3 regions of the Shewanella oncorhynchi genome follow, and region 2 is predicted to be linked to each of the others. Evidence: predicted binding sites of a transcription regulator. Region 2 holds the regulator's gene; each other region holds the start of a gene.
The links. Region 2 encodes FliA, which starts transcription of late flagellar genes. Its sites were predicted from a motif close to CTAAAGNTNNNNNNNNNNNNGCCGATA; they were not measured.

Region 1 (10,284 bases), 2.5 Mb from region 2:
TTAGCAAGCGCGGGATTTTTAAAGATTTCCCCTACGGTAGGCATCTTACCATTAGGCATATAGGTTTCTTTAAAACCGGGGAATTTAGCCAGTTTTTTACCACTGCCATCAAGGTAATAGGCAATCAACTCTGACACAGGGAAACCATCACGGGCGTAATGAATGGCAGGCGCGAGGTTATCAGCCATAGCTAATTTACCAAACTTATTATGCAGCTCATACCAACCGTCCACAGTGCCCGGTACAGAAACAGGCAAAGGTCCAAGCGGCGGTAAATAGTCTAATCCGAGGGATTTAAGCTTTTCTAAACTTAAGGATTTGGGACTGCGCCCCGATGCATTAAGACCATAGAGGCGTTTATCTTTTGCGCTCCAGACGATAGCAAATAAGTCCCCGCCGACACCCGAGCCCGTTGGCTCGACTAACCCTAACATGGCGTTAGCGGCAATCGCTGCATCGACCGCACTGCCGCCCTGTTTGAGTATATCAATAGCGACTTGCGTGGCTAAAGGCTGACTGGTCGCCGCCATCCCTTGGGTTGCATACACTTCTGATCGCGTTGCGAAGGCTTTACCTGTGATCCTATCCATGGCCATCACTCCTGAAGACGATATTGCCGTTGCTACAATAACGAGGGTGCAAATTGAATTTATTGTTTTTATCATAATTCCTCCAAAACCGGAGGATAAAAGTAGCAAGGATGGTCGAAAATATCACCAACCAATACCGCATAGACCCAAGTTTAACGTAAGCAAAAATGTCGTACTTTAGTTGGCTATGCTATATCAGCATTGAATAAATACTCATCGCTTAGATTGGGCCCCCACAGTTTGAATATGCTGAAGATTCAAACAGCACAAGCGAATGCGGCTCAGTCGTTACCCCAACCTTTTGACCGATACTTAGCTGCATCATTTGGCTACGCACCTCCACATAATAAGCATGGGAAGCGGCCTCAATTTTGACCCAATAATGACAAAAGGCGCCTAAGAAACGTCGCTCAGTGATAGTACCTACGCCCTGTTCATCGGCGCTGAGCGTCAATTGCTGTGGTCGCAAGAATACTGTTCCGCTGAACTCGCTCGGCAAATTTAATGGCGTGAGGCTGGTTAAATGACCTATGGGAGTGACAACACTGTGCCCATCAAACACTGCTGCAGGTAAGTAATTACCGCTACCTAAAAAGTCCGCCACATAGCGGCTGTTTGGGGCAGCATATAAAGCTTCGGCACTACCATGCTGCACTATGATGCCTTGATTAAAGATGGCTAAAGTATCTGCAAATACAAAGGCTTCATCCTTGCTATGAGTAACAAACACCGCGCTGACATTACGCTGTTTTAAGATGCTGCGAATTTCCGCCATCATCTCGTAGCGCACTTGGGCATCAATATTGGAAAAAGGCTCATCGAGCAGCAATAACTGCGGCTCATAGGCAAGTGCCCGCGCAATCGAAACTCGCTGCTGCTGACCGCCAGATAATTCATGGGGATAACGCTGTGCCAACCCTTCAAGTTTGACCAAGGCTAGCATTTCATCCAAACGTGCCTGACGTTCTGCGCCCGACAATCTAGCCACCCCAAAGAGGATATTTTCCGCCACAGTCAAATGAGGGAAAAGCGCATAGTCTTGAAAAATCATGCCGATGCCGCGCTGCTCGCTAGGTACAAACTGGCTATCGCCACTCACTATGCGGCCATTAATCTGGATTTCACCTTGGCTTATGGCCTGTAATCCAGCAACCGCACGTAATAAGGTCGTCTTGCCACAACCGCTTGGGCCTAACAACGCCAGGATTTCCCCTTGGGCGAGCGTTAAACTCAAACCTTTAAGTACTTGCTGGCCCTGATAATCGCTATGAATTTGCTTAAGCTTGAGCGTACTTGTCATCAGCTGTGATGCTCCAATGAACGGTTTAAATAAATAAGCGGCACTAAACCCACTAGTACAATCACAATAGCAGCTAATGCGCCGTGCTCGAGTTTTTCATCGGACGCAAACTGGAATACATAAGTTGCAAGATTCTCAAAGCCGATAGGCCGCAGCAATAACGCAGCGGGCAGTTCCTTCATGCTTTCGATAAACACCAATAAAGCGCCCGCAAACAATCCCTTAGCAAGTAAAGGCAAATGCACCCGCCGCAAAAGTTGCCGAGGAGTTTGCCCCATGGTCAGGCTCACCATGTCTAGCGATGGCGAGATGCGTTTATAACTGCTTTCAACACTGCCAATCGCAATTGCCACGAAACGTACACAAAAAGCAAAAATCAATGCAATCACACTGCCTGTAAGGATAAGACCAGGACCTGCTATGCCGACAAGATCCGCCAGATCGTTAATCGCAAAATCTAGCATAGTTAAAGGCACTAATACCCCAATAGCCAGCACAGTGCCTGGTAAGGCGTAGCCCGTCGAAGCTAACCGTGAGGGCAAAGCATCACTCTGTCTTGGGCTTATCCGGCGAACGAACATAAGCAGTAAGGCGATTAAGCAACAGAGTAAACTGGTGATCAGCGCAAGACTGAGGCTGTTAAGACTCAATTGCCAAAAACTCTTATCCCAGCTTTGTTCAAAGTAACCAATCGCATAGGATAATAAAATCCCGAAAGGTAACAGAAAGGCTAATAGCAATAGCATGCCGCAAAAGCTCAGTGCGACCAAGGTTTGAGTCATCGAGAGTCGATACAAGTCAGTGACTTGTATACGTGATTGTTTTTGGAATAACTGCTGTTTACGACGGGCAAAACGCTCAAATCCAATCAGGCTAAACACTACCAGCAAGATAATCGCCGATAACTTAGCGGCGGCGGTCAAATTGCCATAACCCAACCAAGTGTCGTACACGGCTGTCGTTAAGGTAGGCACGGCAAAATAGTTAACCGTTGCAAAATCAGCGGCCGTCTCCATCGCCACTAAAGCCACCCCAACGGCGAGCGCAGGCCTTGCCATAGGCAAAGATAAACGCCAAAAACTTTGCCACGGTGAACAGCCCATAATGCGCGAAGCATGCGCCAAACTTAAGGATTGCTCCATAAAAGCGGTACGTGCCAAGAGATAAATATAGGGAAACAATACCAGCGACAACATACACGCCGCACCGCCTAAGGTACGAATATCGGGGAAGAAATAATCCTGCGGTGAGTCCCAGCCAAATATCGAACGAAGACCGCGCTGCACTGGCCCCGCATAATCGAGTAAATCGGTATAGACGTAGGCAACAATATACGCAGGCATAGCAAGGGGCAATAATAGCGCCCATTGCAAATATCGCCTGCCGACAAAGTCACAACGAGCCATCAACCAAGCGCAGGGTAACGCAAGTAATAACGCCCCCAGACTCACCCAGAAAATCAGCAATAAACTATTAATGATATATGTCGGCAGAACCGTTGCCATCAAGTGCCCAAACACGGCTTCGTCAGGCTGAAAAGCTTGAAATATCAACGCGAATAGTGGCAATACCAGCAAGGCGGCCACGGCATAACCAGCAAGCGACCAGCTTCTGGCTAATCCTAAAATCATGTCAATCCTTAAAAAGTCACAGCGCCAATCACTGGCGCTGATAACCTAAATCTGCATTTTGTCGCTAGCACTGGAGCTAGAGATCAAACTGCACTTCATCTAATAGCTTAACCGCCGCTTGGTGATATTCTGCCAACTTAAAAATGGGCAATTGATCTGACTTAAACTTACCCCATGAGGCCACTAAAGATGAAGGTGCCACATCGGCTTTCACTGGATATTCCATATTCACATCGGCATAGGCCTTTTGAGCCACATCGGCGGATAAGAACTCCATCAATTTGATCGCATTGGCTTTATTAGGCGCATGGCGAGTGAGTACCATACCAGACACATTCACATGGGCACCGCGGTCAGCTTGGTTCGGGAAGTTGAGCGTCACAGCTTCGGCAATCGCCTTTTGCTCAGGATCCTGCAACATATTGCCGTAATAGTAGCTATTACCAATGGCGATCTCACACACACCTTCTTTTACTGCGGCAATTTGCCCCCTGTCGTTCCCCTGAGGTTTGCGGGCTAAATTAGTTTTCACGCCTTGTAACCAAGTTTTTGCCTCAGCTTCACCGTGATGAGCAATCATAGATGCGACTAACGCTATGTTGTATGGATGCTTACCACTGCGAGTACAAATCTTTCCTTTATATTTGGGATCGGCTAATTCTTCATAGGTCAATTGCTGCTGGCCTAAACGATCCTTGGCTGTATAGAGATTTCGCACCCGCATAGTCAGGGCATACCACTGGCCATCGGGATCGCGATACTGCGCAGGAATATTGCTCTCTAGCAGGGGATTTTTGACTGGAGAGGTTAGATCTTTATCCACTAATTCAACTAAACGTGAAAAATCAGACGTCAGCACAAGATCCGCTGGGGATAAACGGCCTTCACGGACGAGACGCTCGGCAATACCGTCTTTAGCAAATACCAAATTCACACCTATACCAGTTTCTTCGGTGAAATGCGTCAGGATAGGCTCTACCAAGAAAGCTTGGCGATAAGAATAAACGGTTAATTTATCATCTGCATTCGCTGAATGCCCAACCGACATTAACCCAAAAACAGCCGCGCAAGTTACCCATTTCATTACCGAATTCTCCCCAAAGTGATGACGTGTTCTGCAAAATTAGAACACTAACGCATTAATGATAATGCTTATCAGTTTCGCAAGAGTAATAGATACGGAACTTGAGAGCAAGCGGCTAATTAACTTTATGTTTTTAATGGCATTAATCTGAAAATTTGAGATTATCTCAAATCAAACTAAACTGAACCTTAATTTGATTAAAATGCTTTCAGGAGGCGTTATGTTAACTGTTTTGCTGCTAGGCGTAGCCGCAATTGCGCTATTTGGCTTATTCAAACTCAATACTAGTCCCAAAAGACATAAACACTCTTCTCAAGTTGCAGATCCCAGTATTAATAAAACTCACAGTTTTCACAGTGTGAGCATAGTGAATAACGGCAGTTGCTGTGAGCAGATTGAAGCGCTTTCTGGAAAACGATTTTTATCGAAAGATGCGCCCGAAATTCCGATGGAAGAATGCACTATGGCAAACTGCCAATGCCGCTATCAACACCATGAAGACAGGCGACAGCTAGGCAATGATCGCAGAGTAGAATATGGGGTTACTCGTGAGTTATTCGGCGCTTTTGGTGAACAAAATCGCCGTGATAGGCCAAAAGGAAGACGCGCAACCGACGGTTGAGCATCCTCTGCGGATTATTGGGGACGAGTTTGAATAAATGCAGGTAAATCACGCATTTCACTGAACCAAAGTGCTGTCGCAGGTGCAACCTTACGCCAATCTAGCTCTGGATGTCTAAAATCCACATAATCGAGTAAGCAAATCAAGGCTAATTGCGGTGCTTGAATCGTGGTTTGGGTGATCACAGTTTGAAGCTCAATCTGCATAAGGCCGCGCAGCAGTGCTTGTTCAAAACGTGCAGTCCAAAATACTGACCTCACGCCTTCTTCTTCACGCATTTGCTCTTGGCGTAATTTCACCGCGCTATCGATTAAGCCTTTGACTAAAGAATACTGACACTCCAGCACCCAGTTATTATTTGAGATCCCAAACATCTTACGATCGCCAAGCTCTGCATCTAGGTAACGCATGATCACTTCACTATCGAATAGTGCTACACCATCGTTGGTAATAAGACACGGGATCTGTCCTAACGGGTTAGCATCGAGTAATTCGGCGCTGTTTTCAAAGGGATTAACTAACTGCTCTTCAATATTGTTAATCCCTAGATACTGGATTAAGGCTCTTACACAACGGGCATAGGGCGAAGCTTGAGAACTTAACAACTTCATCAAAAATTTCCTTTTGTTTGCATTAAACGCTATGGCTTTTTAGGGGCAAGAACGGAAACAAGTTTACTCTCGCCTTCTATGTAAAATTGAGATTACCAGTATTTTTCAACGGTAATTTGCCCAGGAGCACGGCGTAAATTCTTCACTAACCCTTTATCGAGTAAAGCGGCTTGCGCACCATTAATCATACCCGGATTGCCGCAGATCATAACTTGAGAGTCAGCTGCGTTTAAGGTTAATCCTGCCTTTTTTTCGATTTCACCCGAGACTATCCCCTCGGGAATGCGGCACTGCAAAGCATCGGCAAAGGGTTTACGGGTCACACTCAAGACTAATGAAAATTGTTCAGGGTATTTACGTTCTAAATTACGCAGCTTATCAAGATATGCCAAATCCTGTGCCTCGCGCACGCCATACACAAGCACGACTTTTTCAAAACGCTCCCAAGGTTCATCGGTGTCGAGCATAGACAAAAATGGCCCTACCGCTGTTCCTGTGGCTAAAAACCACAAATGCTTCCCTTGGAGTTCCCCCTTAGGTATTTCAGCTAAGGTCATAAAACCGGTCGCGGTTGAGGTAATTTCAATTTCATCGCCTATTGCAAGGTTGTGTAATTGAGGCGATAACAGGCCATCCTCTACCGCAACGGCGAGCACCTCGGCATAGGGTTTATCGGGAGAATTTACTAAGGAGTAGGCTCTAGCCACACGCTTATCATCTTGCATTTGACTTAACTTGATAAACTGACCAGGAATAAATGGAGCTAACTCGGCAGCAATGCGCAATGAGAATAACTTATCACTCCAATCAATACGTTCTATCACTTGTCCCCTAATCCACATAACTTGCCCTCAAGCGAAACGTTAAATAGGCTTCCAGCATAGACTTTTTTCTGCACAACAAAAACCCCTTATATAAGGGGCTTATGACTATAACACTGAATATAGAACTGAAAATACTGAGGTATTAACTCGGACTCGATGCTGTCTCATCAGTCTTCTTGTTAAAGCTATCTCTAAAGGCTTGCAGCCCCTCTTGCACTAAGCTGTAGGTTTTATCGACACCATCGGCAATATCACCCTGCAATACTTTAAGGCCGGACAGAATATCTTTAGCCTCTTTAAAGCCATTGTCGATGGCACCGCCAATAATCCCCATAAAGCTATCGAGTTGATCACTTAGACTCATACCCGAATTTTGTTGTTGGTGAATGCTAAAAAACTGCGTCGCAAAACTCACGATACGATCTGCAGTCGCTTCTGGAGAAGTATCTACGCCATTATCGTAAGCCGTCTGAATCGCGTTCTCGCCCATAGTGGGCGCTAATTCTTTATTAATCGACTCTATCGCTGCGCGATAAAGCAAGGCCATAGACTGATCGCCTGACTTGATATTCACATCTTGCTGTGCCGATAAAATCGCTTGATTCATCAGCTGCTTACTCGTTTGCTGCGCGGTTTGCTTCGAGGTTACTTCTGTGGCTTTCGCGTCCTTCGAATCACTCACGTCGGTGCCCTTAGACGCCGTGTTTTCAGCATATTTTTTCTGTGGCAAAGGAGTACTTTGCACTTGAGGGGGTTTATTGATTTCCATGATGACTATCCATTCAATTCGGGTCGACTTAATTATCGACCAAAATTTAACCAGCTTTAGTAATTTTTAGAATTGAAGTACCATCTGACCACAAGGCCATGATAAGGCCCACATAAATTAAGTGGGTTCATTCTTTAATAAGGTGCATAAAGCGCCAACCCACCGCAATGCAGATCATTACTATCGCTGAGCTTAGACATAAGCCAATAGAAAAGGATGTTACACCATGGCAGCAGGCCGCAGTTTGAGTCATTTCCGCTTTCACGGGTTTACACTAATCCTTAAGCACTATTTTAAGCATAATGTAGTCATCAATATGAAACGCTTTAGCCTGCTAACAAGCCTCGTCATATTCACTTGCCTCGGCTTTACTCCCATTAGCCAAGCTCATGCGGAGAGCAGACTAATTATTTTAGTCAGACATGCCGAAAAAGCCGACACGCCAGCCAATAACCCGCAGTTATCACCCAAGGGAGAAATGCGCGCAACATCACTGATCACTGCCTTGAGCCGCACGCCGCTGTCGCAACTTATTGCGACTCAATACCTAAGAACCCAGCAAACACTCGCGCCCATCGCCGAGGATCGCCATTTACCTGTGACGATAGTAGAAGCAGCCAAACCTATCGAAGGACATATTCAACACATTGTCGAACAAGTGCATGCTGTAAAGGGCAATACACTCATCGTTGGGCATTCAAACACTGTCCCACTGATCATTAAAGCCCTTGGTGGACCTGAGATCCAAGCGATCAGCGAAGATGACTATAGCCAGCTGTTTTTACTCTCTCTTAATGATGACCAACCTGCGAGCTTGATCGCCACCCGTTACGGACAAGAATAAGGATAAATAACATGAGTGAACTCAATTGGTTTATGTGGGGACTCGATCTATTTTCAGGGCTGTTTTTGATTGTAATAGGACTCGCAGTACTCGCGGTTATTTACATGTATATCGCAGATAAAATGCAGACCAAACAAGCGGTAAGACATAACTATCCTGTAATTGGTCGCTTTCGGTATCTGTTCGAGAAACAAGGCGAGTTCTTTAGACAATACTTTTTCGCCCAAGACAGGGAAGAATTGCCCTTCAACCGTGCTGAACGCAGCTGGGTGTACCGCGCCGCTAAAAATGTCGATAGAACTATCGCCTTTGGTTCGACTCGCCCCTTGGATACAGCCGGTACTGTTATGTTTATGAATACCGCCTTCCCAACCCAAGATGAAGAGATCACACCCATTCATCCACTGACAATTGGCACCAATTGCCGCCAACCCTATACGACTCAAGCCATTTGTCATATTTCAGCCATGAGCTTTGGGGCTCTATCGCGCCCAGCAATTACCGCCCTTTCCCACGGTGCAGCGCAGGCGGGTTGCTGGCTTAACACAGGTGAAGGCGGCTTGAGCCCTTATCATCTAAAAGGTGGCTGCGATATCGTCTTTCAAATTGGAACGGCCAAATACGGTGTACGTAATGAGCAAGGACATTTAGACGATGAAAAGCTCAAGTCGATAGCCATTCATCCCGAAGTCAAAATGTTCGAAATTAAAATGAGTCAAGGAGCTAAACCGGGCAAAGGTGGCATTTTACCAGGGATCAAAGTCACGGCTGAAATTGCCCATATTCGCGGTATTCCTCAGGGTTATGACTCTATTAGCCCTAATGGTCATATTGAATTCAAATCCGTGAACGATATTTTGGATATGGTTGAACGAGTACGTGAAGTTACTGGTAAACCAACGGGCATTAAGGCCGTACTCGGTGACGTACAGTGGCTCGAAGATTTATGTGATGAAATCGAACGTCGTGGCGAAGACTCTGCCCCCGACTTCTTTACCTTAGACAGTGCCGATGGTGGCACAGGCGCTGCACCACAACCTTTAATGGATTATGTCGGATTACCACTGAAGGAAAGCTTACCTATCCTAGTTAATGTCTTGATCCAACGAGGCTTACGTAAACGCATCAAAGTCATCGCTTCGGGTAAACTTATTGTGCCATCAAGAGTCGCTTGGGCTTTGGCATTAGGTGCAGACTTCATCGCATCGGCCCGTGGCAATATGTTCGCCCTCGGTTGTATTCAAGCCTTACAGTGCAATAGAGATACCTGCCCAACGGGCATCACAACGCACAATCCCAAGCTACAACAAGGACTCGATCCTAGGGATAAATCGGCTCGTGTTGCTAACTATAATCATAATTTACACCATGACTTAGCCTTAATTGCGCACTCTTGCGGAGTGACAGAACCAAGACAACTCAAACCTTCACATGTCCGAATTGTGCTCGATAGCGGTTTATCCATTTCACTCGATAAATACTATGCACATATGGATAAGTAGCCGCGAACCCTCGCGGTTAATGGCGAATACAACTTTCGTCTATATAGGGTTTACATAAGGTATATTTGAATGCGTATCACAAAAGAGGTAAGATCCGTGACGTGAGACATTATTCAAATGTCTTACCCACAATTGAACTTAAGGAAACACTTTGAAATCTAGCTTCGTAAGCCAACTGCCCGCCAGTAAAACTGTAAGCACTAGCTGTAAGAGCTGTAATCGCCTGACCGAGATCGAAGGTGAACTGGTGTGTTTTCGCGAAGGGCAGATCATTCGACTCACTTTGATAGATGAGTCAGTACCTAAATTGAATCTTTTATGTGAAGGTTGGAAAGCGGGGAAGCTGAACGGCGTAGCTTAATTCAGCCATATTTTATCTCTGGAGTCTCTCTAGAGCATCAAGAATAGAGGCTCACCTCTATTCTCGGACGTTCTCACCCAAGCTGTACTAAAGCACTAGCGAACACACCTAACGCATACCCATAAAGTCACTTGTCGGCGCGTTCA
Region 2 (10,284 bases):
GATCTCGTGTCCCTAGGTGCTAAGCAGCCAGTCCGTGTAGAAACTCGCGCTAAGCCAGCCGCACCAGCAGACTCATTACAAGCCTTACTTGAGAAGCAGCAAAGCCGTTTGAATCAACAAATGTCACATCAGCAAGTTGATGCCGAGTTACCAGCATGGGCTAAGGGCTTACAAGCCCCTACTGCTGTGAAACCAGAACGTCGTGAAGCACCTTCCTCGTTTGATAAAAAGCCACAAACATCACAGAAACAAAGTGCTGATATTGAGGCTATGCGGGATGAATTAGCATCACTGCGTAATTTACTGACACATCAAGTATCCTCCTTGATGACGGAACATAAAAAACGCATCGATCCCGTCGGTGCTATGCTCGAAGCCAAATTGCTTGAGGCTGAATTCTCCCCTGCGGTTGCGAATAAATTAGCCGCGCTGAGCCAGCATTATACGCCAGCTGAATTAGTCAGAGCATTACCACAAAGTCTTGCGAATATGCTTGATAATCAGGGCGATGACATTGTTAAGCAGGGCGGAGTGGTTGCATTAGTTGGTCCTACTGGGGTTGGTAAAACAACGTCATTAGCTAAACTTGCTGCCCGTTTTGCGGCACATCATGGTGCTGAACATGTTGCTTTAATTACCACAGATCATTATCGCATCGGAGCCTATGAGCAATTAGCAACTTATGGCAAAATAATGGGCTGCCCAGTAAAGCAAGCTCATGATCTAAATGAATTAGAGCAAATTCTCTATCAGTTTAGGAATCGCAAGCTAGTATTGATAGATACGGCTGGCATGGGACAGCGAGATATGCGCCTTTACCAGCAACTTGATAATTTAACTGCAAATAGCAGGATACCTATCCGCAGTTATCTGGTACTGTCTGCGACAGGGCAGCGCCGTGTGCTGCAAGATGCAGTCAATCATTTTAAACGCATTCCCCTATCTGGTGTCGTTCTCACAAAACTCGATGAATCTGTGTCGTTAGCAGGGGCATTAAGTGTGTTGATCCAAAACGGATTACCATTAAGTTATATTACTGATGGACAAAGAGTTCCTGAAGATATGAAAGTTGCGGATACCCTAGATTTAGCCCAGCAGGCACTCGCAGCGTTAGATAGTACAGAACAACAATCATTACAAGACACAGCGTGGTCAGATAATATGGCCTGTGCATTTGAGTAGATTTATGACCCTGGATCAAGCAAGTGGTTTACGTATGATGAATCAACCCTATAACGAAAAAGTGAAAGTAATCGCGGTCACTGGTGGCAAAGGAGGCGTGGGTAAAACCAGCGTTTCTATTAATACTGCTGTGGCATTAGCCGAAAAAGGCAAGCGTGTCTTGGTACTTGACGCTGACCTTGGCTTAGCAAACGTCGACGTCATGCTGGGTATTCGTGCCGAGCGTAACCTCTCTCATGTTCTCTCTGGTGATGCAGAGCTTGACGATATTATCGTTCGTGGTCCTAAGGGGATAGGCATAGTACCAGCCACCTCAGGAACACAGGGGATGGTGGAATTAAGCCCTGCGCAACATGCTGGATTAATCCGTGCATTTAGTGAGATGCGGACTCAGTTTGATATTCTAGTCGTAGATACTGCTGCTGGGATCTCAGATATGGTGCTCAGTTTCTCACGTGCTTCGCAGGATGTGCTAGTCGTTGTTTGTGATGAACCCACTTCGATTACCGATGCCTACGCCCTGATTAAAATTCTCAGCCGTGAGCATGGCGTGTTCCGTTTTAAAATAGTTGCCAATATGGTGCGTAGTTTACGCGAAGGTATGGAATTATTTGCTAAACTCAGTAAAGTGACCGACAGATTTTTAGATGTTGCACTTGAATTAGTCGCCACGATTCCATTTGACGAAAACTTACGTAAATCAGTTCGTAAACAAAAATTGGTGGTTGAAGCTTATCCTAAATCACCAGCGGCGATTGCGTATCAAGGATTGGCAAATAAAATTTTGAGCTGGCCTGTGCCGCAGCAACCTGGTGGGCATTTGGAGTTTTTCGTTGAGCGTTTAGTACAACGACCAGATTTTCAAGAGGAAAAAACGAGTGAATAAAGCCGCTGCGTATACTTGTTTAGACAATAAATCGTCGATCGTTGAACAGTATGCTCCGTTGGTTAAAAGAATTGCGCATCATTTACTCGCCAGACTACCTGCATCTGTGCAGTTAGATGATTTACTCCAAGCTGGGATGATGGGGTTACTAGAAGCATCATCCAAGTTTGATGGTGGCAAGGGTGCGAAATTTGAAACCTTCGCCGGCATACGCATACGTGGAGCCATGTTAGATGAAATTCGTCGTGGCGACTGGGTCCCTCGTTCCGTTCATCGTAACAATCGTAAGGTTGCACACGCTATTGATGAGTTAGAGCAAGAACTGGGCCGTGATGCACGCGACACAGAAATTGCAGAAAAACTTGATATGACGCTCGATGAGTACCATCATATTCTTAACGATGTTTCTGTCGGAAAAATCATAGGGATAGAAGATTTAGGCGTATCTCAGGATATACTTACAGTGAGTGATCGGTCCGATGATGATTCATTTGAAGCATTAGCTGAGAACCAATTTCATTCTGCTCTGGTTGAGGCAATTAAATTATTGCCTGAAAGAGATGCATTAGTGTTATCCCTGTACTACGATGAAGCATTGAATTTAAAAGAGATTGGCGCCATTCTTGAAGTCAGTGAATCGCGGGTTAGCCAGATATTAAGTCAGGCAATGTTGCGATTGAAAGCTAAACTCAAGCACTGGACATAAGTATAATTATTAATCGAGCACAGAATGTCAGCTCACCGGAGGAAACCTTGGACAAGAATATGAAGATTCTCATTGTTGACGATTTTTCGACAATGAGGCGTATCATCAAGAACTTGTTGCGAGACTTGGGGTTTAATAACACCCAAGAAGCAGACGATGGCTCAACAGCCCTGCCGATGTTGCAAAAGGGGGATTTTGATTTTGTTGTTACAGATTGGAATATGCCTGGTATGCAAGGAATCGATCTGTTAAAAGCAATTCGCGCTGATGATTCGCTAAAGCATTTACCCGTATTAATGGTAACTGCTGAAGCAAAACGTGAACAGATTATTGCTGCCGCTCAAGCGGGAGTGAATGGTTATGTGGTTAAGCCTTTTACCGCTGCAACGCTGAAAGAGAAGTTAGATAAAATATTCGAACGACTCGCTTGAGCAAGGATGAGCTATGAAGTCACAAACATCAGGGCTCATCACGCTCGAGCAAGCTCAGCATTTAGTTGAATTATTAAGTGCAGGTGAGCAAAGTCAGGCAGATGATTTATTTCGGGAGCTTGCTGCTCCACTGCAACGAGAATTATTCGAAGAAGTAGGTAAATTAACTCGGCAACTTCATAGTGCGCTGATGGATTTTCAAGTTGATAATCGTCTTGCTGAATTAGCCAATACAGAGATCCCCGATGCCAAGCAACGTTTAAATTACGTTATTGACATGACCGAACAAGCTGCAAATAAAACCATGGATGCGGTTGAAGAATGTTTACCTTTGGCTAATGCCGTGACCGTAAATATTCAAAATGTCATGCCATCTTGGGACAGATTAATGCGACGCGAGATAGCGCTGACTGAATTTAAGGGCCTTTGTCACGATGTACAAGACCTTATGTCTCGTAGTGCAAATGACTCGACTCGATTACGTGAATTGCTTAATCAAATTTTGATGGCGCAAGATTTTCAAGACTTAACAGGACAAATAATACGTCGTGTTATTGATCTAGTAATGGAAGTAGAAAGTAATCTGGTTTCTATGCTGACGGTATTTGGTGAGCAACCTATGATTGAAAGTCAGATTGCTCAGAAAAATAATATTGAAGCAGAAGGCCCGATAATGAATGCCGAGCTTCGTCAAGATGTGGTAACGGGTCAAGACGAAGTGGATGATCTTCTATCGAGTCTGGGTTTCTAACTGGGAGTCAATTTGATGGCCTTTGATGTAGATGAAGAGATACTCCAGGACTTTTTAATCGAAGCCGGTGAAATTTTAGAGCTTCTGCAAGAGCAACTCGTTGCGCTTGAAAATAATCCTGATGATACTAACTTGCTGAACGCCATTTTCCGAGGTTTTCATACCGTTAAAGGTGGTGCTGGCTTTCTTAGCTTAACTCCCATGGTTGATGTTTGTCATGAGGCTGAGAATACCTTCGATTTATTGCGGACAGGCAAGCGTAGCGTTAACGCAGAGTTGATGGATATTATTTTGCAGGCTGTTGATGCAATTAATACCATGTTTGCGCAAACCCAGCAGGGCGAGCAACAAGATCCCGCCGATTCAGGTTTGTTAGCGAGACTTAAAATGCTCAGTTCAGGTGTGCCTTTGCCATCTGAAGTCGCTTCTGCCAAGGTTGTAGAGCCAGAACATGTTGTTGAAGTCATTATTGATACTCCTACCCTTCAAGAAATCCCTGCTGACATAAGTGATAACTCATCTTCCATTGAAAATACGTCTTCAAGTATCGATGATATCAATGATGCTGAATTTGAAGCTTTATTGGATGCGCTTCATGGTTCAGGAAAGGGACCTGCGGTCGCTGCTACCACATTTGTATCTGAGCCAGTTGCTGCAAAGCCTGCTGCACCAATTAAAACGCCTTCAACATCAGGTGATGATATCACTGATGATGAGTTCGAGGCGTTACTGGATGAACTTCATGGCTCAGGTAAATTTAAAGCTGAGGCTGAAGTGCCTGTTAAGCCTAAGGTTGTGGCAACACCTGCACCTCAACCGATTGTAGATGCTGATGAAATTACCGATGATGAGTTTGAGCGATTACTCGATGAACTCCATGGGAAAGGCGGAGCACCTGCGAAAGCTGAAGTAAAAGCGCCTACGCCCCCTGTTTCGACTGTAGCACCTACTGCTGCACCACATGCTCCTGCGCCAGTAAAAGCCGCAGTACTAGCTCCTGCCCCAGTCGTTGCTGCAAAACCTAAGGTGGAAATTGCGGTTGTCGATAAAGCACCTGCTAAGGCTAGCTCTGCGAATGTGCCTCAGGGTGAAACAACGGTACGTGTAGATACTGCACGACTCGACCAGATCATGAATATGGTGGGTGAGTTAGTGTTAGTGCGTAATCGATTGGTGAGCTTAGGCATCAGTCGTGATGATGAGGAGATGTCGAAAGCTCTCGCGAACTTAGATCTCGTTACTGCCGATTTGCAAGGCGCTGTGATGAAAACCCGTATGCAACCGATCAAGAAAGTGTTTGGTCGTTTCCCTCGGGTGGTACGTGATCTTGCTCGTACACTAAACAAAGAAATTGATTTGATCATGGTCGGTGAAGAAACTGACTTAGATAAAAACCTCGTTGAAGCGCTTGCCGATCCACTCGTCCACTTAGTGCGTAACTCTGTGGACCATGGTATCGAGATGCCAAACGAGCGTGAAGCTAGTGGTAAGCCAAGAACGGGAACGATTACCTTATCTGCAAGTCAGGAAGGCGACCATATACTGCTGAAAATCGAAGACGATGGCGCAGGCATGGATCCTGAAAAACTCAAAAAAATCGCCATAAATCGTGGTGTGCTCGATGAAGATTCTGCTTCGCGGATGACAGATAGCGAAGCCTATAATTTGATTTTTGCACCAGGTTTTTCAACTAAAGTTGAGATTTCAGATATTTCAGGCCGTGGTGTTGGGATGGACGTGGTAAAAACTCGTATCACTCAGCTGAATGGCACTGTACATATTGATTCCATGAAAGGTAAGGGAACGATACTTGAGATTAAAGTACCGCTAACACTGGCGATTATGCCAACCTTAATGGTCGATGTCGCTAAACAAGTGTTCGCATTACCTCTATCTAGCGTGAATGAGATTTTCCATCTCGATCTCACAAAAACCAATATTGTTGATGGGCAACTGACTGTCATAGTGCGTAATAAGGCCGTACCTTTGTTCTATTTGGAACACTGGCTACATAGAAACAAAACGACCTTTAAACATGGCGATAAAAAGCATGGTCATGTGGTTATCGTGCAATTAGGCATGATGCAAATTGGTTTTGTAGTGGATGCCTTAATAGGACAAGAAGAGGTTGTTATTAAACCTCTTGGCGCTATGTTACATGGCACTCCTGGGATGGCTGGTGCGACAATTACATCGGATGGTGGTATTGCACTGATCTTAGATGTTCCTGGATTGCTAAAGCATTATGCGAAAAGTAAGAATTAGTTTCCAAGCTAAGGAATGGAATGGCCATTAAAGTATTAGTCGTTGATGACTCAAGTTTTTTCAGACGACGTGTTAGTGAAATAGTCAATCAAGATCCTGAACTGGAAGTTATCGCGACGGCCTCAAATGGGGCCGAAGCGGTGAAGTTGGCTGCTGAACTTAATCCCCAAGTTATCACTATGGATATTGAGATGCCTGTCATGGATGGTATTACTGCTGTACGTGAAATCATGGCTAAGTGTCCGACTCCGATCTTGATGTTTTCTTCTTTAACCCATGATGGCGCTAAAGCAACGTTAGACGCTTTAGATGCTGGTGCATTAGATTTTCTACCTAAACGTTTTGAAGATATTGCGACCAACAAAGATGATGCCATTTTATTGTTGCAACAAAGAGTTAAGGCATTGGGACGACGCAGAATGTTTCGTCCGATTGCACGTCCTGTGGTCGCGCCAACACCTAGCGTGCGTCCAACTGGTAGCGTTTTAGGTACAACGAGTATATCGGCTCATACGCCTGTCGCAGCTCCTGTTAGAACCTCAACGGCAACGACGATTCGTGCAAGTGGTAAGCAGTATAAATTATTGCTGATCGGTACATCTACTGGTGGTCCGGTTGCGCTGCAAAAAATACTCACGCAGTTTCCGGCAAACTATCCGCATCCCATTTTATTAATCCAGCATATGCCTGCTGCCTTTACCCCTGCATTTGCGAGTCGTTTAAATGGCTTATGTAAGATTGAAGTAAAAGAGGCCGCTAATGGCGATCTTCTTAAACCGGGTTGTGCATATTTAGCGCCGGGTGGTATGCAAATGATGGTTGAACGTACTGGAGCAAGTGGCCGATTAAAAGTTATCGCAGGCAGTGCTGATATGAATTATAAGCCCTGTGTGGATATCACCTTTGCTTCTGCTTCTAAAGCCTTTAGTGGTGATGTGCTTGCTGTTGTATTAACTGGCATGGGGGCGGATGGCAGAGAAGGCGCACGTATGTTGAAAGCTGTAGGCGCTACCATTTGGGCGCAAGATGAAGCCAGTTGTGTGGTTTATGGTATGCCACAAGCCGTTGCGAGTGCAGGGATTGCCACCCAGTCGATAGCCTTAGACAACATGGCCGAATGTATTTTAAAAGAGTCTGTTCGTGTCTAAAAATCAATATCCGATGAGCACAAATAGTGTGCTCATCATCTTGTTGATGGGCATAGCCATTTTGGTTCTTGGTGCCTTAAGCCTTGATTACAAGCGTAAGAATAGTTTACTGCAGGCGGATGTAAAACGTTTGGAATCGACTCAGGTGCTGTTAATGGTACCTGACGAACAGGCTGAGGCCATTGCAACTTGGTTAGCGTCTCATCCCGATCAGACTAAAGCAATGTTGCAATTAGCGGCTCCTGGTGAGCAGAAGGCTGTAGCGATTGGTCCTGAGCCGGTACAAAATAGCATTCCGCCTTTGCTGGGCAAACCAGATACTGAAATAGATACGGCGAAGGAAAAAACTAATCTGGAATCCTCTATTCCTAAACAGCTTCAAGCGCCAGAAAAAGAGGTTAAAGCTGTTTCTCAGACAATTGCCCCCCAAAATGCAGAGATGCTGCCAGTGGTGATATCTGAGAATGCCGATGGTGTCAAAGTGATTAGTTTGCCCAATGGCGGCATTCGAGTCACGACCAGAAAAGAGCAGTAATTTTAGAATTTGTGAACTCACAATTTTCTAGTTCATTAGCATATTAACCAGTATAGGTAGGGGTCACTTCTTGAAAGTCTGGACCATAGCGAATCAAAAAGGTGGCGTAGGTAAAACCACGACGGTAGCGAGTTTAGCGGGAACATTAGCTAAGCGTGGCAAGCGTGTTCTTATGATAGATACCGATCCACATGCTTCGTTAGGTTATTACTTAGGTATTGATTCTGAAGAGGTTCCAGGCTCGTTGTTTGATGTTTTTCTTGCCCATAAAAACCTTTCTAAGGAACTCGTTTTATCCCATGTAGTGCCAACCTTAGTCGATGGTTTGGATTTATTACCTGCAACTATGGCATTGGCTACCTTAGACAGAGCCTTAGGTCATCAAGAGGGAATGGGATTAGTACTACGTAATTTATTAGCACTGGTTGCTGATGATTATGATGTTGCTATCGTTGATTGCCCACCCGTACTCGGGGTATTAATGGTCAATGCGCTTGCGGCAAGTCAGCATATCATTATTCCTGTGCAGACGGAGTTTCTTGCCATTAAAGGGCTAGAGCGGATGATTAAAACAATGGAGTTAATGGGGCGATCTAAGAAGACGCGCTACAGTTACACTGTTGTGCCTACCATGTATGATAAACGCACCAAAGCATCACCTGCGGCTTTGCAAGTTCTTGGTGCCGAATACAGTGATACTTTGTGGAAAGACGTTATTCCAGTAGACACTAAGTTTAGAGATGCCAGTTTGGCACATTTACCAGCATCGCATTATGCGAGTGGTTGCCGCGGCGTTAAAGCCTATGAAAGATTATTAGATTTCTTATTAGTTGGGGAGTTTGGCCATGTCAAAATCGGTTGATGAAACTGTTTTTGATTTTTTCGCATTATTGCTGCAGGAAGACGACAGTCCAAACCAGATTGTTTCCCCTCAAAGCATTGTAAAAGCAGACTCAAATCAAAATGTTGCCGTTAATCAAACGGAGGCAGCATTGCTCGATGCGGCAATTTTGGCTGAAAATGGTCGCACTGCCGCACCGCAGAATGTAGAGAAGGCCATAACGCCTACTGCGCAGTTGCAGCCAAAAGCGGCGCCAAGACAACATGAGTTTGTTGCTCCGGTAAGCCAGGTTGTAGCTCAAGTGAATAAGCAAGCGTTAGAGAAATTACTAGCGCCAGTACTAAAGACTGCAAGGTTAGAACCGATACCACCTTCAGTAGAGATAGCGCCACCTATTGATGTTCAACCTGTTGTGGTAGAAGTACCACAAGCTCAGCCTGTTGTTAATGAAACCGTTGTTGATGAAATCGTTGAGCCAGTGGTTGTGCCAGAAACACAAGTTGGCATTACGCCTCCTAGTGTGACAAAAGATTTGCAAGAAGTGCTCGATGATGAGTTTCAGGTACTATTCTTTAAAGTAGCAGGGCTGACATTGGCTGTGCCTTTGGTGAGTTTAGGCGGAATAGTAAAAGTTGAGCGGATAAACCACATCTTTGGTCGACCCGCATGGTTTCTTGGTGTACAGACGCATAGGGAGGAGCAATTGAACATTGTTGATACTTGTGCGTGGGTTATGCCAGAAAAATACACAGATAAACTGGCGCAATCAGTAAATTATCAATATCTTGTATTATTAGAAGGCAGTAACTGGGGATTGACTTGTGAGTCCTTGGTCAATGCGGTAAAAATTAATAAATCGCAAGTCAACTGGCGTAGTCAAGCGGGTAAACGCCCTTGGTTAGCGGGTGTAGTGAAAGAACAGATGTGTGGCATTTTGCACGTACAAGCCTTAGTTGAAATGCTTAATGCGGGTTTAGGTTGTCAGGACTCAATTGGTTGAGGTAAACATGAAAGATACAAGAAATGTAGCAGCAGTCGCTGCAAGTAAAGATGATGCAGTATTACAATGGGTTACCTTTAAGTTGGACCATGAAACTTACGGTATCAACGTAATGCAAGTGCAGGAAGTGCTGCGTTATACTGAAATTGCCCCCGTACCTGGTGCCCCCTATTATGTTCTAGGCATCATTAACTTACGTGGTAATGTTGTCACTGTAATTGATACCCGCTCACGTTTTGGATTGCAGTCTGCTGAAGTTGATGATTCAACCCGAATCGTTATCATCGAAGCTGAAAAGCAGGTCATTGGTATCTTAGTTGATAGTGTTGCAGAAGTGGTTTATTTGCGCCGCTCTGAAATTGACAATGCGCCTAATGTTGGAACGGAAGAGAGTGCTAAGTTTATTCAAGGCGTGAGCAATCGCGACAATGAATTACTTATCTTAGTTGATCTCGACAAATTATTGTCCGATGAAGAATGGGCTGAGTTGACTCAGATCTAATCAATGAGTGTGATAAGGCTGAATGATTAGAATTCAT
Region 3 (10,284 bases), 1.0 Mb from region 2:
TGGGCTTTAAGTTGAAGACGACACTCTTCAAGGGATATTCCAATGGGGTTGAGCTCACCTGTAAGTTTTGATGATGCGACAGCAGAAAACCCTAACTCAGGTATTTTTGAAATATAATCAGCAGCATAACGTATCGCCGCCCTATGTTTTGACATTAACAGAATAAACACTAACAGCAAGATAAGGTAAGCCACCAGTAACATGACACCGAGCTTTTGAGTATGACTAATCGAAGTTTCAATCGCTTGGTTTGCACTGAGTTTGACTTGTAAACGACCGGTTGCCAATTTTTGTGTATGACTGAGCTCGATAGAAAATAAACGGGCTAAAGGATGAGGATGTTGGCTGTCTAAACGACCTTCGGTATAACTCAGTTGGCCATCGGTATCATCAATATATTGGAAAAATTGGAATGGGTAATTTTCAGAAAGCTTTTTGAAGAGTTCGGCGCCATCACCTTGCCATTGTTGGTAGCGGGTTAAACTGGTTTTAAAGCTATCCAGTTCTTGCTGTTGTTGGACTTTTAATTGGCTATTTTCGCTTTGATATACCCAAGCAAAAAGACCTAAGAAAATAAGCAGTAAAAAAATTGGATATGATTTTGACATGGCCATAAAAATCCGCTCTATTTTTTTGGGTGAGCTCAAACAGGATAAGTTTAAGTCAAGAATACTTAACTGCAGCTATCTGTGTGATGACACTCATAAATTTTTATTAATAAGCTGATAACAGTGTAACTGCATTTGCTTAAAAACAAAACGGAAAAGAATAGGGTAACTAGAAGCCGGAAGAGGCAAAGGCACGGGAACAAAACGAAGAATAAATTGGCTCCCCTGACTGGACTTGAACCAGTGACATACGGATTAACAGTCCGCCGTTCTACCGACTGAACTACAGGGGAGTAGAGGGTGCGATATTGCTATCGACTTTACAGAATAACACTTTTAAAATGGCTCCCCTGACTGGACTTGAACCAGTGACATACGGATTAACAGTCCGCCGTTCTACCGACTGAACTACAGGGGAATCGAGGTGCGATATTACTATCGACTTTTTTGCTTGCTTAAATTGGCTCCCCTGACTGGACTTGAACCAGTGACATACGGATTAACAGTCCGCCGTTCTACCGACTGAACTACAGGGGAATCATTTTAATGCTTCAGCTTGATAACGTAATTGGCTCCCCTGACTGGACTTGAACCAGTGACATACGGATTAACAGTCCGCCGTTCTACCGACTGAACTACAGGGGAATTGTTTACAACTTATCTTACTGCTTGTTCTAACTCATTTTTATCATGTGCTTAAAGTGGCTCCCCTGACTGGACTTGAACCAGTGACATACGGATTAACAGTCCGCCGTTCTACCGACTGAACTACAGGGGAATCGTTTCACACAATCGTAGCGACTCGTTGAGAACGGAGCGCATAGTAAAACGCTCTGTTGGATGAGTCAACTCGAGTTACTAAAAAAAGTGTAATTATGCTGTTAAGTGCTCATCTAATGTGCATCGTGGTGCAGAATTCGACATTTTTCGTGAAAAACCACTTAACAATTCGCAATATAGCCATAATTGAGTCCATCGTTTTTAAGCGGTGATTCTATGAAATTGAAATCATTCGCTAAATAATCGACACCGTTTTCGGTACTTGGTCGAGTACTTAAGACTCAAACCGCTCAAAAAAGGATCTCAGGTGGGGTAATGTGAATTTACTCAGTTCTTTATACCGATAGAAAACGTGGGTTATCTTTTCGCTGTTAAAGCCCGTTTTTCTGTTTTAACAAGTTTGCTGTTGTTGATGGAGGTGTTAATTGAGGCTTTATCGAATTAGCGTGAGCTGTTTTTCAAATTAAGTGATGCACTTCACTATCAGTTGTGGCACCAGATGCGCTACTACAACTCGTGTTAATTACAGTTAGTGAAATTGATACAAGTAGCAACATTTATCAAATGTAATTAAATTACTAAATGCCGAGAGACGGTTGTTAAGACACATGACAGCCTCCAATCCCGCGTGGTTTCTAGGTTATTTCGACTTATCAACAAAATCTGTGGATAACCCTGTGAGTTGTCCTGAAAAATGGCCGCCAAAGCCTTGGGGTATGGGCGGCGGACTTAAAATGCACTATTTTGGGGTTCAAAAATAAATTTAAGCATTATCAACTGCATACTAAAAGCAAGTGGTTTTTGTTGAGGGTGAAAACAAGGTTGCAATTTTGTAATCGAACGAAATTGATTTCTTGTGTATTAAATTGGCATTTTTGCTTAGTTTGCGGGTGTTTTGTGAGCAAAAAACGCTGAAAACGCCTTAGTTTAAAAGTTTCATGTTTCTTCCTTTAAATTGTCATCTTGCGGTTTTAGATCGTATTGATATGACGACAGGAAGGATAACTGTGGAGCTTAGTCGGTGACTTGATTAGAATGGGGCGACTCACTAAAAGGATATGTGCGCGTGTCAGAATCTGTTTTTCAGCTTGAATCGCAATTCGCCCCCGCAGGCGACCAACCTACAGCGATTGCCAAATTAGTCGATGGACTCGAAGCGGGTCTGGCTTGCCAAACCTTACTCGGGGTGACGGGCTCAGGTAAAACCTTCACGATTGCCAATGTGATCCAAAAGTTAGGTCGGCCCACGATTATCATGGCGCCTAATAAAACCTTGGCGGCGCAGCTTTATGGCGAGATGAAAGAGTTCTTTCCCCATAATGCGGTCGAGTATTTCGTTTCTTACTACGATTACTACCAGCCCGAAGCCTATGTACCTGCGTCAAATACCTTTATCGAAAAGGACGCTTCGGTTAATGCTCACATTGAGCAGATGCGTTTATCCGCCACTAAGGCGCTGTTAGAGCGTAAAGATGTGGTGCTGATTGCTTCGGTGTCGGCCATTTATGGCTTGGGCGATCCCGATTCCTATTTAAAAATGTTGCTGCATCTACGCCAAGGCGATGTGATGGGGCAGCGTGACATCTTAATTCGTCTCAGTGAATTGCAGTACAAGCGCAATGATATTGAGCTACAACGTGGTACTTATCGTGTGCGCGGTGAAGTGATTGATATTTTCCCCGCCGATTCTGAGCGTAATGCCATTCGAGTCGAGTTGTTCGACGATGAGATTGAACGTTTAAGTGAGTTTGACCCGTTAACGGGCCATATTATTAAACGTATCGCCCGTACGACGGTTTATCCTAAGACTCACTATGTCACGCCGCGGGAAAAAATCATTGCTGCCACTGAGTTTATTAAAGAAGAACTGCGTGAGCGTAAGCAATATCTACTCGATAACAACAAGTTAATTGAAGCCCAGCGTATCCATGAGCGGGTGCAATACGATGTGGAAATGATGGTGGAGTTGGGTTATTGCTCTGGCATCGAAAACTACTCGCGCTATTTGTCTGGCCGCGCACCGGGGGAAGGGCCACCAACCTTGCTCGACTATTTGCCTGCCGACGGCTTATTAATTATCGATGAATCCCATGTGACTGTGCCGCAAATCGGCGCTATGTACAAAGGTGACCGTTCCCGTAAAACCACACTTGTGGAATATGGTTTCCGCTTACCGTCCGCCTTGGATAACCGACCGCTCAAATTTGAAGAGTTTGAGCAATTGATGCCGCAAACTATCTATGTGTCGGCAACACCGAGTGCCTACGAGCTGGAAAAGAGCGAAGGCGAAATTGCTGAGCAGGTCGTGCGGCCAACGGGATTACTCGATCCTGAATTAGAAGTGCGCCCCGTTGGGACCCAAGTGGACGATTTATTGTCTGAAATCGCCAAGCGAGTGGCCGTCAATGAGCGGGTGTTAGTGACGACGTTGACTAAGCGTATGTCGGAGGATTTGACTGAATACCTCGACGAACATGGCGTAAAAGTGCGTTATCTGCATTCGGACATAGACACAGTCGAACGGGTTGAGATCATCCGCGATCTGCGTTTAGGTAAGTTTGATGTGCTGGTTGGGATCAACTTATTGCGCGAAGGCTTAGATATGCCTGAAGTGTCATTGGTGTGTATTTTAGATGCCGATAAAGAGGGCTTCTTGCGCTCTGAACGCTCGCTCATCCAAACGATTGGCCGCGCGGCGCGTAACGTCAATGGTAAAGTGATCCTCTATGCCGATCGCATCACCAATTCGATGGAGAAAGCGATAGGTGAAACTGACCGACGTCGTGAACGTCAGCGGGCGCACAACTTAAAACACGGTATTACGCCTAAGGGCGTCGTTAAACGGATCACCGATGTGATGGATGTGGATGATGGCCGCGACAGTAAAGCTGTGTATGGCAAAGTGGCTGAGCCTAAGTCCCATTACCATAAAGCCGATGCGGCAGAGTTGAGCCATCAAATCGATCAGCTTGAGAAGAAGATGCATGAACATGCGCGCAACTTAGAGTTTGAACAAGCGGCGGCAATGCGTGATGAAGTCAAGCACCTGCGGGACCTGTTGATCAAAGCCTAGATTTATTCTTGCGCTCAGCATTAAAAAAGCCGTCCAGCAATCATGCAGCGACGGCTTTTTAATATCTTGACTTGGATTAAGCAGGGACTTTTGATTGGCTCATTTTTAGCTTGATAAACACCGCTAAAGCGCAAATCAGCCCGCAGATTAAGCCGACCAAATGCGCCTCGGTTGCCACGCGCGCACCTATCATGGCGGTGACATCACTGCTGGCACCATAAAGCTGTTCGTAACCGACCTTGATGATAACGCCAACGAGCAGCAGATAGCCTGAGCGCAGCTTACGGACAATATCCTGCACTGCGCCGTAGGCGAACAAGCCATGCAACATACCGCTTAAGCCGACATAACCAAGCAATTGCGGATAGCCTAAATACAAGCCTATACCTTCAAGTAAACATAATACGAAAAATAGTGCACTTAAGCCTTTGAGATGATAATGAAAATGGTGCAAAAATAGCACCACCCAGAGCCCTGCAAGGTTCATCAATAGATGCCATTGATTCGTGTGCAGTAAATTTCCACTGATTAATCGCCACCATTCACCCTCACTAATTGCACTGCGGCGATAGGCGAGTAGGTTATCGACTTCGGGGCTTGCTAAGCCTGCGGCATACAAACCCGCACAAAGAAGACTCACCATCAGCGCGACCCAATAGGGACTGCGTGTCATGCTTTTGGCTCGCTGGCGTCAAGCTCAGCCATGACCGCTGCTTTATTCTGTAGATAATCATCTAATCCACGTTTGCGAAGATGACAGGCAGGGCAATCACCACAGCCATCGCCAATCACGCCGTTATAACAGGTGAGAGTATGGTGGCGAACCAGATCAAGTTGCTGATATTTATCCGCCAGTGCCCAGGTTTGTGCCTTATTGAGCCACATTAAAGGCGTGATGATTTTTAGTTGCTTATCCATACCTTGAACTAAGGCGGATTCCATCGCTTTAACAAAATCGTTACGACAATCTGGGTAGCCTGAAAAATCGGTTTCACACACGCCTGTGATAATCGCTTGCGCCCCTAATTGATAGGCATAAATGCCTGCAAGCGTTAAAAATAAAATATTACGGCCGGGCACGAAGGTATTGGGTAAGCCATTTTCCATCAACTCGTGTGAAACGGGTATCGCATCACGGGTGAGGGCTGAAATAGCTAACTCATTGAGTAAGGTGACATCCATGACTTTATGGCTGGTGATCTTCAGGCGTTTTGCTAAGGATTTGGCGACTTCAATTTCTTCGCGGTGACGTTGACCGTAGTCAAAAGTGATCCCATGTACTTCATCGTACTGGGTTAAGGCTTGAATAAGGCAAGTTGTTGAGTCTTGTCCGCCACTGAATACCACCACTGCTTTGGACACCACTGTTTTTGACACTAAGCTCGTTGACATAAAGGATTTCACTTCACCGTAGAACAGGTATAAATAGGGCGTTAGTGTAACTCAGGCCATAGGGCTTGCAAACTCTGACTATAGGGTCGAAATAGGCTTTCTCGGCGCAAAGACTTGCAGCTCAAGCTAAAATCCACTATAAATGCCGCCCCAGAAAAGTGGAACGTCAGTATGAATTACCCTGTCAACGAAGTATTTGAAACCATTCAAGGTGAAGGTGTTTTTACCGGAGTGCCTGCTATATTTGTCCGCCTACAAGGTTGTCCTGTGGGATGTGCTTGGTGCGATACGAAACAGACATGGGATGTGCTTGAAGCCAATAAGGTGTCGCCAGAGCAAGTGATTACCGTGGACGGCACCATTGGTCGCTGGGCTGATCATACGGCGCAAAGTCTTATCGCTGCCTTTCACGCTAAAGGTTTTACTGCGCGGCATATCGTGATCACCGGCGGAGAGCCTTGTATGTACGATTTACGCGAATTAACCGAGACCTTGCACAGTCAAGGCTTTGCGACTCAAATCGAAACCAGTGGCACCTTCGAAATCAACTGTGCCGATGACACTTGGGTGACAGTATCACCCAAGGTGAACATGAAAGGGGGGTATCAGGTATTAGCACAGGCGCTGAATCGCGCCAATGAGATTAAGCATCCTATCGCCACTGAAAATCACATCGATGAACTTGACGAGTTACTGCAAGACATCGATATTTCAGCGAAAACGATTTGCCTTCAGCCGATTAGTCAAAAGCCTAGAGCGACAGAACTGGCGATGAAAGTGTGTATCGCCCGTAATTGGCGCTTATCGATCCAGACCCATAAGTATTTGAATATTGATTAATGCTAATCTGCAAAGCATAAAAAACGCCTCACAGTTGTGGGGCGTTTTTTATGGTGGATGTTTTGTGGATTCTAAACCTAACGACTTAATACAGTTGCTTAAACAAGCTCACTTAACTGGCCGAAATGATTAAATGCTGCAAGTTGGCGCTGATAGGGCGCAATATCGCCGATGTTAGCTGTAATCCAATCTGTATCGTAATAAGTATCAAGGTAACGCTCACCCGAGTCACAAATAAGGGTCACTATTGAGCCTTGCTCTCCACGCGCTTGCATTTGTACAGCCAGTTGTAATGCACCGTACAGGTTGGTTCCTGTGGATGCGCCGGTTTTACGGCCAATTAATTGTTCTAACCAATGAATTGTCGCCACTGATGCGGCGTCGGGAATTTGCAGCATAGTATCGACAACACCAGGAATAAACGATGGCTCGACTCTCGGTCGACCTATGCCTTCAATCTTACTGCCATTGCAACAGGTTAAGCTGGCATCGCCGCTCTGATAGAAATCAAAAAAAACGGAGTTTTGCGGGTCGACCACGCAAAGTTGTGTCGCCAACCTTTGATAGCGAATGTAACGGCCTATGGTCGCCGATGTGCCACCAGTGCCAGGGCTCATCACTATCCAGCGCGGGATAGTGTGTGGCTCGCGCTCCATCTGATTGAAGATAGAGTTGGCTATGTTGTTATTACCGCGCCAGTCGGTTGCACGCTCGGCGTAGGTGAATTGATCCATATAATGTCCGCCTAGCTCTGCGGCAAGGCGTGCCGATTCGGCGTAAATCTCACTGGAATGATCGACAAAATGACATTGACCGCCATAGAAAGTGATCTGCTCAATCTTCTTTTTAGCTGTGCTTTTGGGCATTACGGCAATAAAAGGTAAACCGAGTAAACGGGCAAAGTAGGCTTCAGAAATCGCTGTGCTGCCCGATGAGGATTCGATAATCGGCGTGCCTTGCTTAATCCAGCCGTTACACAGGGCATAGAGGAAGAGTGAGCGGGCGAGGCGATGCTTTAAGCTGCCTGTCGGGTGGGTACTTTCATCTTTGAGATAAATATCTATGCCATCGAGCATAGGTAATTCAAGCTTAATCAAGTGGGTATCGGCGCTGCGCTGAAAATCCGCTTCAATCTTGCCTATCGCGTGGGCTTCCCATGTGGGACAGAGTCTGTGAGCGCTGTGAGAATCCACTGGCGGTTGAATCGTGTTAGAAATCATAGTAGTCACATCGAAAGGGATCATTTTCAGAGCATATCACAGGGACGGGCAAAGCGGTTTTATTGGATGAGCTTGAAGTCATTCGCTTAAAGTAGAGCACGACGTAATTGAAATCAAAAATGTCGTCCACCAAGAAGTTTACTTAATATAAAAATGCCAAGAATTTAATCAGATTAAGCTGGAACAGTCAGATTAAGTTGGAACAGACTAAGCGGAAGTGGAACAAGAAGGATATGCGAGAGTGAAAGAAATGGTGGAGGGAGAAGGATTCGAACCTTCGAAGGCTGAGCCGTCAGATTTACAGTCTGATCCCTTTGGCCACTCGGGAACCCCTCCACAAACTTTCTTTTTAGCTTTACAACTAACTTTTAAAATTGTCTTTCAAAACATCATCAATAACGGACTTATTTATCAAGACAAAACTAAACATTGGCCATGTTTAGTCTTTGAAAATGATTCTCTGCGTTAGAGATAAAGATGGTGGAGGGAGAAGGATTCGAACCTTCGAAGGCTGAGCCGTCAGATTTACAGTCTGATCCCTTTGGCCACTCGGGAACCCCTCCACGAATACCTTTAACACTTTTGTAAAACTCTACATCATTTTCGAACAACACGATAAAACTTGCAGTGCAAATGGTGGAGGGAGAAGGATTCGAACCTTCGAAGGCTGAGCCGTCAGATTTACAGTCTGATCCCTTTGGCCACTCGGGAACCCCTCCTCAATTGCGGCCGCCATAGTAGTCAGAAACCTTTTCCATGTAAATACCCAATTTAAAAATATTCCTAAAGTTATGTATCAAATGGTCGATTAACTAACAACGAATTGTTTTGACGATGTTTTTTTATGCAAATTGATGTTCCTTTAGTCAACGAAGCCCAAATTGGCACCCGCTTAAACGCGGCGATAGAAAACGACAGACGGGGCGAATTCGCCCTGTTGCTGTCGTTACTGTCGGTTGACGCTCGGGACATGGCGCAATTCCAATGGCAAAATGAACTCGATATGGCGCAAAAATTACAACGCCAATTTGAATTGCCACCGCAGCAAAGTTTAATGGCGGATTTATCGTCAGCTGAGCCTGTGGTTGATAACAGCAGTATTTTTATGGCTCAAGGTCCACGTGCGTTTCAATTACAACAAGCATTGCGACCGGAAGCCTTAGTCATCCGTGGCGGCGAGTCAGTCGCAATGGCAGAAGCGTTAAGTAACTGTGACCATGTGACTCAGCTGAGGCAAAGGGGCCAATTAACCGCACCCAAAGTCGAGATCATGCACTTTGCTGATCAATTGGCAATCCAACGTAATCTTGTGCCTTTGCTCGCCTCAGCCTAAGGCAGTCTTCCTGCAAGTGATCTTCAATACCCATCGGGTCAATCTGATCCATTTCTATAAATAAGCGTGAGCTAAAGCCAGTTATCTTGAAGCTTAATTACCTATAATTCGTATTAACCTATCGAGTTAAAATTTACCGCGTTAAAAATTTAACGAGCATATTTTAGTGATGCCGTTAATCAGTCGCTCTATACATTAAGGAATACAGATGAAAGGCATAATAGAAGCACAGAGCCCGACAGTGAATGACACTTGCACCGATTGCGGCAGCTTTGTCGATATCGGCGCCGTTATTGATGAACACGATACGTTATTGACGTTAAATTTTGTTGGCGATAGCGCTCAAGCGGATGCCGAAAGCATGGCAACACGCGCTCAAACTCGATTTGCTGAAGTGCAAACTGAATTTGTGACTAAGACTGAAGGCGTCGACTTACTGCTGACCTTCAATGTCAGCGCGGAAAAAATGATTTTTCAATTGGAAAACGGCCTGTAATTTTTAAAGCAGCACTTTAGTTTTTAGTCGGTTATGGATATCCGGAAATCGCGCTAATTGCCTAAAAATGCTGCTATTGTTAACCAAATTGTAATAAATTGTGCCACATGTTGCTGTGCTTACAACAGTTAGTGTAATCTGCCTCCAAATAAGAATAATTCAATCAGCTTAATTCCACATTTTGAGGTAAGTTTGCTAACAGCAAAGACCTTTAGCCCAACACGAAGTTTTGTAGGGAACCAGCGTGAAGCGACGTCAGCATCAGCATTTATTGGAGTCTTTGGTACAGTCAACTGCAAAACAGCAGGGCGATTTCACAAAGACGGCAGAGTTAACCACAGAGTTGTTGTGCCAGAATTTAGCGGTTTCTTTGGTATCAGTGTGGACTTTTTCATCTGATCAACAAACCCAATCACTCGTCGCACAATTTGGTTCTATGATGTTGCAAGACATTCATAGACCTAAGTTATTACAAGATTGTCCCCGGTATGTACACGAGCTCAAAACTCTGCGCCATATCGATGCAGGCAATGCCCTGACCG

Region 1: RA178_RS18660 (DUF5610 domain-containing protein) is a predicted target of FliA. The motif match lies at 7,465-7,491, and genes of this name have one in related genera.
Region 3: RA178_RS11910 (VC2046/SO_2500 family protein) is a predicted target of FliA. The motif match lies at 8,697-8,723, and genes of this name have one in related genera.

The regions. Positions count from the first base shown of each region.
Region 1 covers NZ_CP132914.1:4,191,943-4,202,226, forward strand. The annotation lists gene ggt (gamma-glutamyltransferase) at 1-665, opposite strand, end outside; gene RA178_RS18630 (ABC transporter ATP-binding protein) at 811-1,890, opposite strand; gene RA178_RS18635 (ABC transporter permease) at 1,890-3,521, opposite strand; gene RA178_RS18640 (Fe(3+) ABC transporter substrate-binding protein) at 3,598-4,605, opposite strand; gene RA178_RS18645 (hypothetical protein) at 4,826-5,227, shown strand; gene RA178_RS18650 (glutathione S-transferase N-terminal domain-containing protein) at 5,242-5,838, opposite strand; gene RA178_RS18655 (ferredoxin--NADP reductase) at 5,931-6,680, opposite strand; gene RA178_RS18660 (DUF5610 domain-containing protein) at 6,805-7,431, opposite strand; gene RA178_RS18665 (histidine phosphatase family protein) at 7,658-8,275, shown strand; gene RA178_RS18670 (FMN-binding glutamate synthase family protein) at 8,287-9,777, shown strand; gene RA178_RS18675 (hypothetical protein) at 9,929-10,138, shown strand; gene RA178_RS18680 (hypothetical protein) at 10,247-10,284, opposite strand, start outside.
Region 2 covers NZ_CP132914.1:1,627,081-1,637,364, forward strand. The annotation lists gene flhF (flagellar biosynthesis GTPase FlhF) at 1-1,182, shown strand, start outside; gene RA178_RS07415 (MinD/ParA family protein) at 1,187-2,068, shown strand; gene RA178_RS07420 (RNA polymerase sigma factor FliA) at 2,061-2,774, shown strand; gene cheY (chemotaxis response regulator CheY) at 2,822-3,205, shown strand; gene RA178_RS07430 (protein phosphatase CheZ) at 3,219-3,956, shown strand; gene RA178_RS07435 (chemotaxis protein CheA) at 3,972-6,221, shown strand; gene RA178_RS07440 (protein-glutamate methylesterase/protein-glutamine glutaminase) at 6,242-7,369, shown strand; gene RA178_RS07445 (membrane anchored protein in chemotaxis locus) at 7,383-7,904, shown strand; gene RA178_RS07450 (ParA family protein) at 7,975-8,766, shown strand; gene RA178_RS07455 (chemotaxis protein CheW) at 8,750-9,745, shown strand; gene RA178_RS07460 (chemotaxis protein CheW) at 9,753-10,247, shown strand.
Region 3 covers NZ_CP132914.1:2,632,963-2,643,246, reverse strand. The annotation lists gene RA178_RS11985 (EAL domain-containing protein) at 1-614, opposite strand, end outside; tRNA gene RA178_RS11980 (tRNA-Asn) at 826-901, opposite strand; tRNA gene RA178_RS11975 (tRNA-Asn) at 951-1,026, opposite strand; tRNA gene RA178_RS11970 (tRNA-Asn) at 1,070-1,145, opposite strand; tRNA gene RA178_RS11965 (tRNA-Asn) at 1,178-1,253, opposite strand; tRNA gene RA178_RS11960 (tRNA-Asn) at 1,311-1,386, opposite strand; gene RA178_RS11955 (hypothetical protein) at 1,997-2,149, shown strand; gene uvrB (excinuclease ABC subunit UvrB) at 2,455-4,461, shown strand; gene rrtA (rhombosortase) at 4,538-5,134, opposite strand; gene queC (7-cyano-7-deazaguanine synthase QueC) at 5,131-5,853, opposite strand; gene queE (7-carboxy-7-deazaguanine synthase QueE) at 6,025-6,693, shown strand; gene RA178_RS11930 (PLP-dependent cysteine synthase family protein) at 6,792-7,937, opposite strand; tRNA gene RA178_RS11925 (tRNA-Tyr) at 8,165-8,249, opposite strand; tRNA gene RA178_RS11920 (tRNA-Tyr) at 8,392-8,476, opposite strand; tRNA gene RA178_RS11915 (tRNA-Tyr) at 8,548-8,632, opposite strand; gene RA178_RS11910 (VC2046/SO_2500 family protein) at 8,758-9,246, shown strand; gene RA178_RS11905 (DUF406 family protein) at 9,455-9,742, shown strand; gene RA178_RS11900 (putative bifunctional diguanylate cyclase/phosphodiesterase) at 9,987-10,284, shown strand, end outside.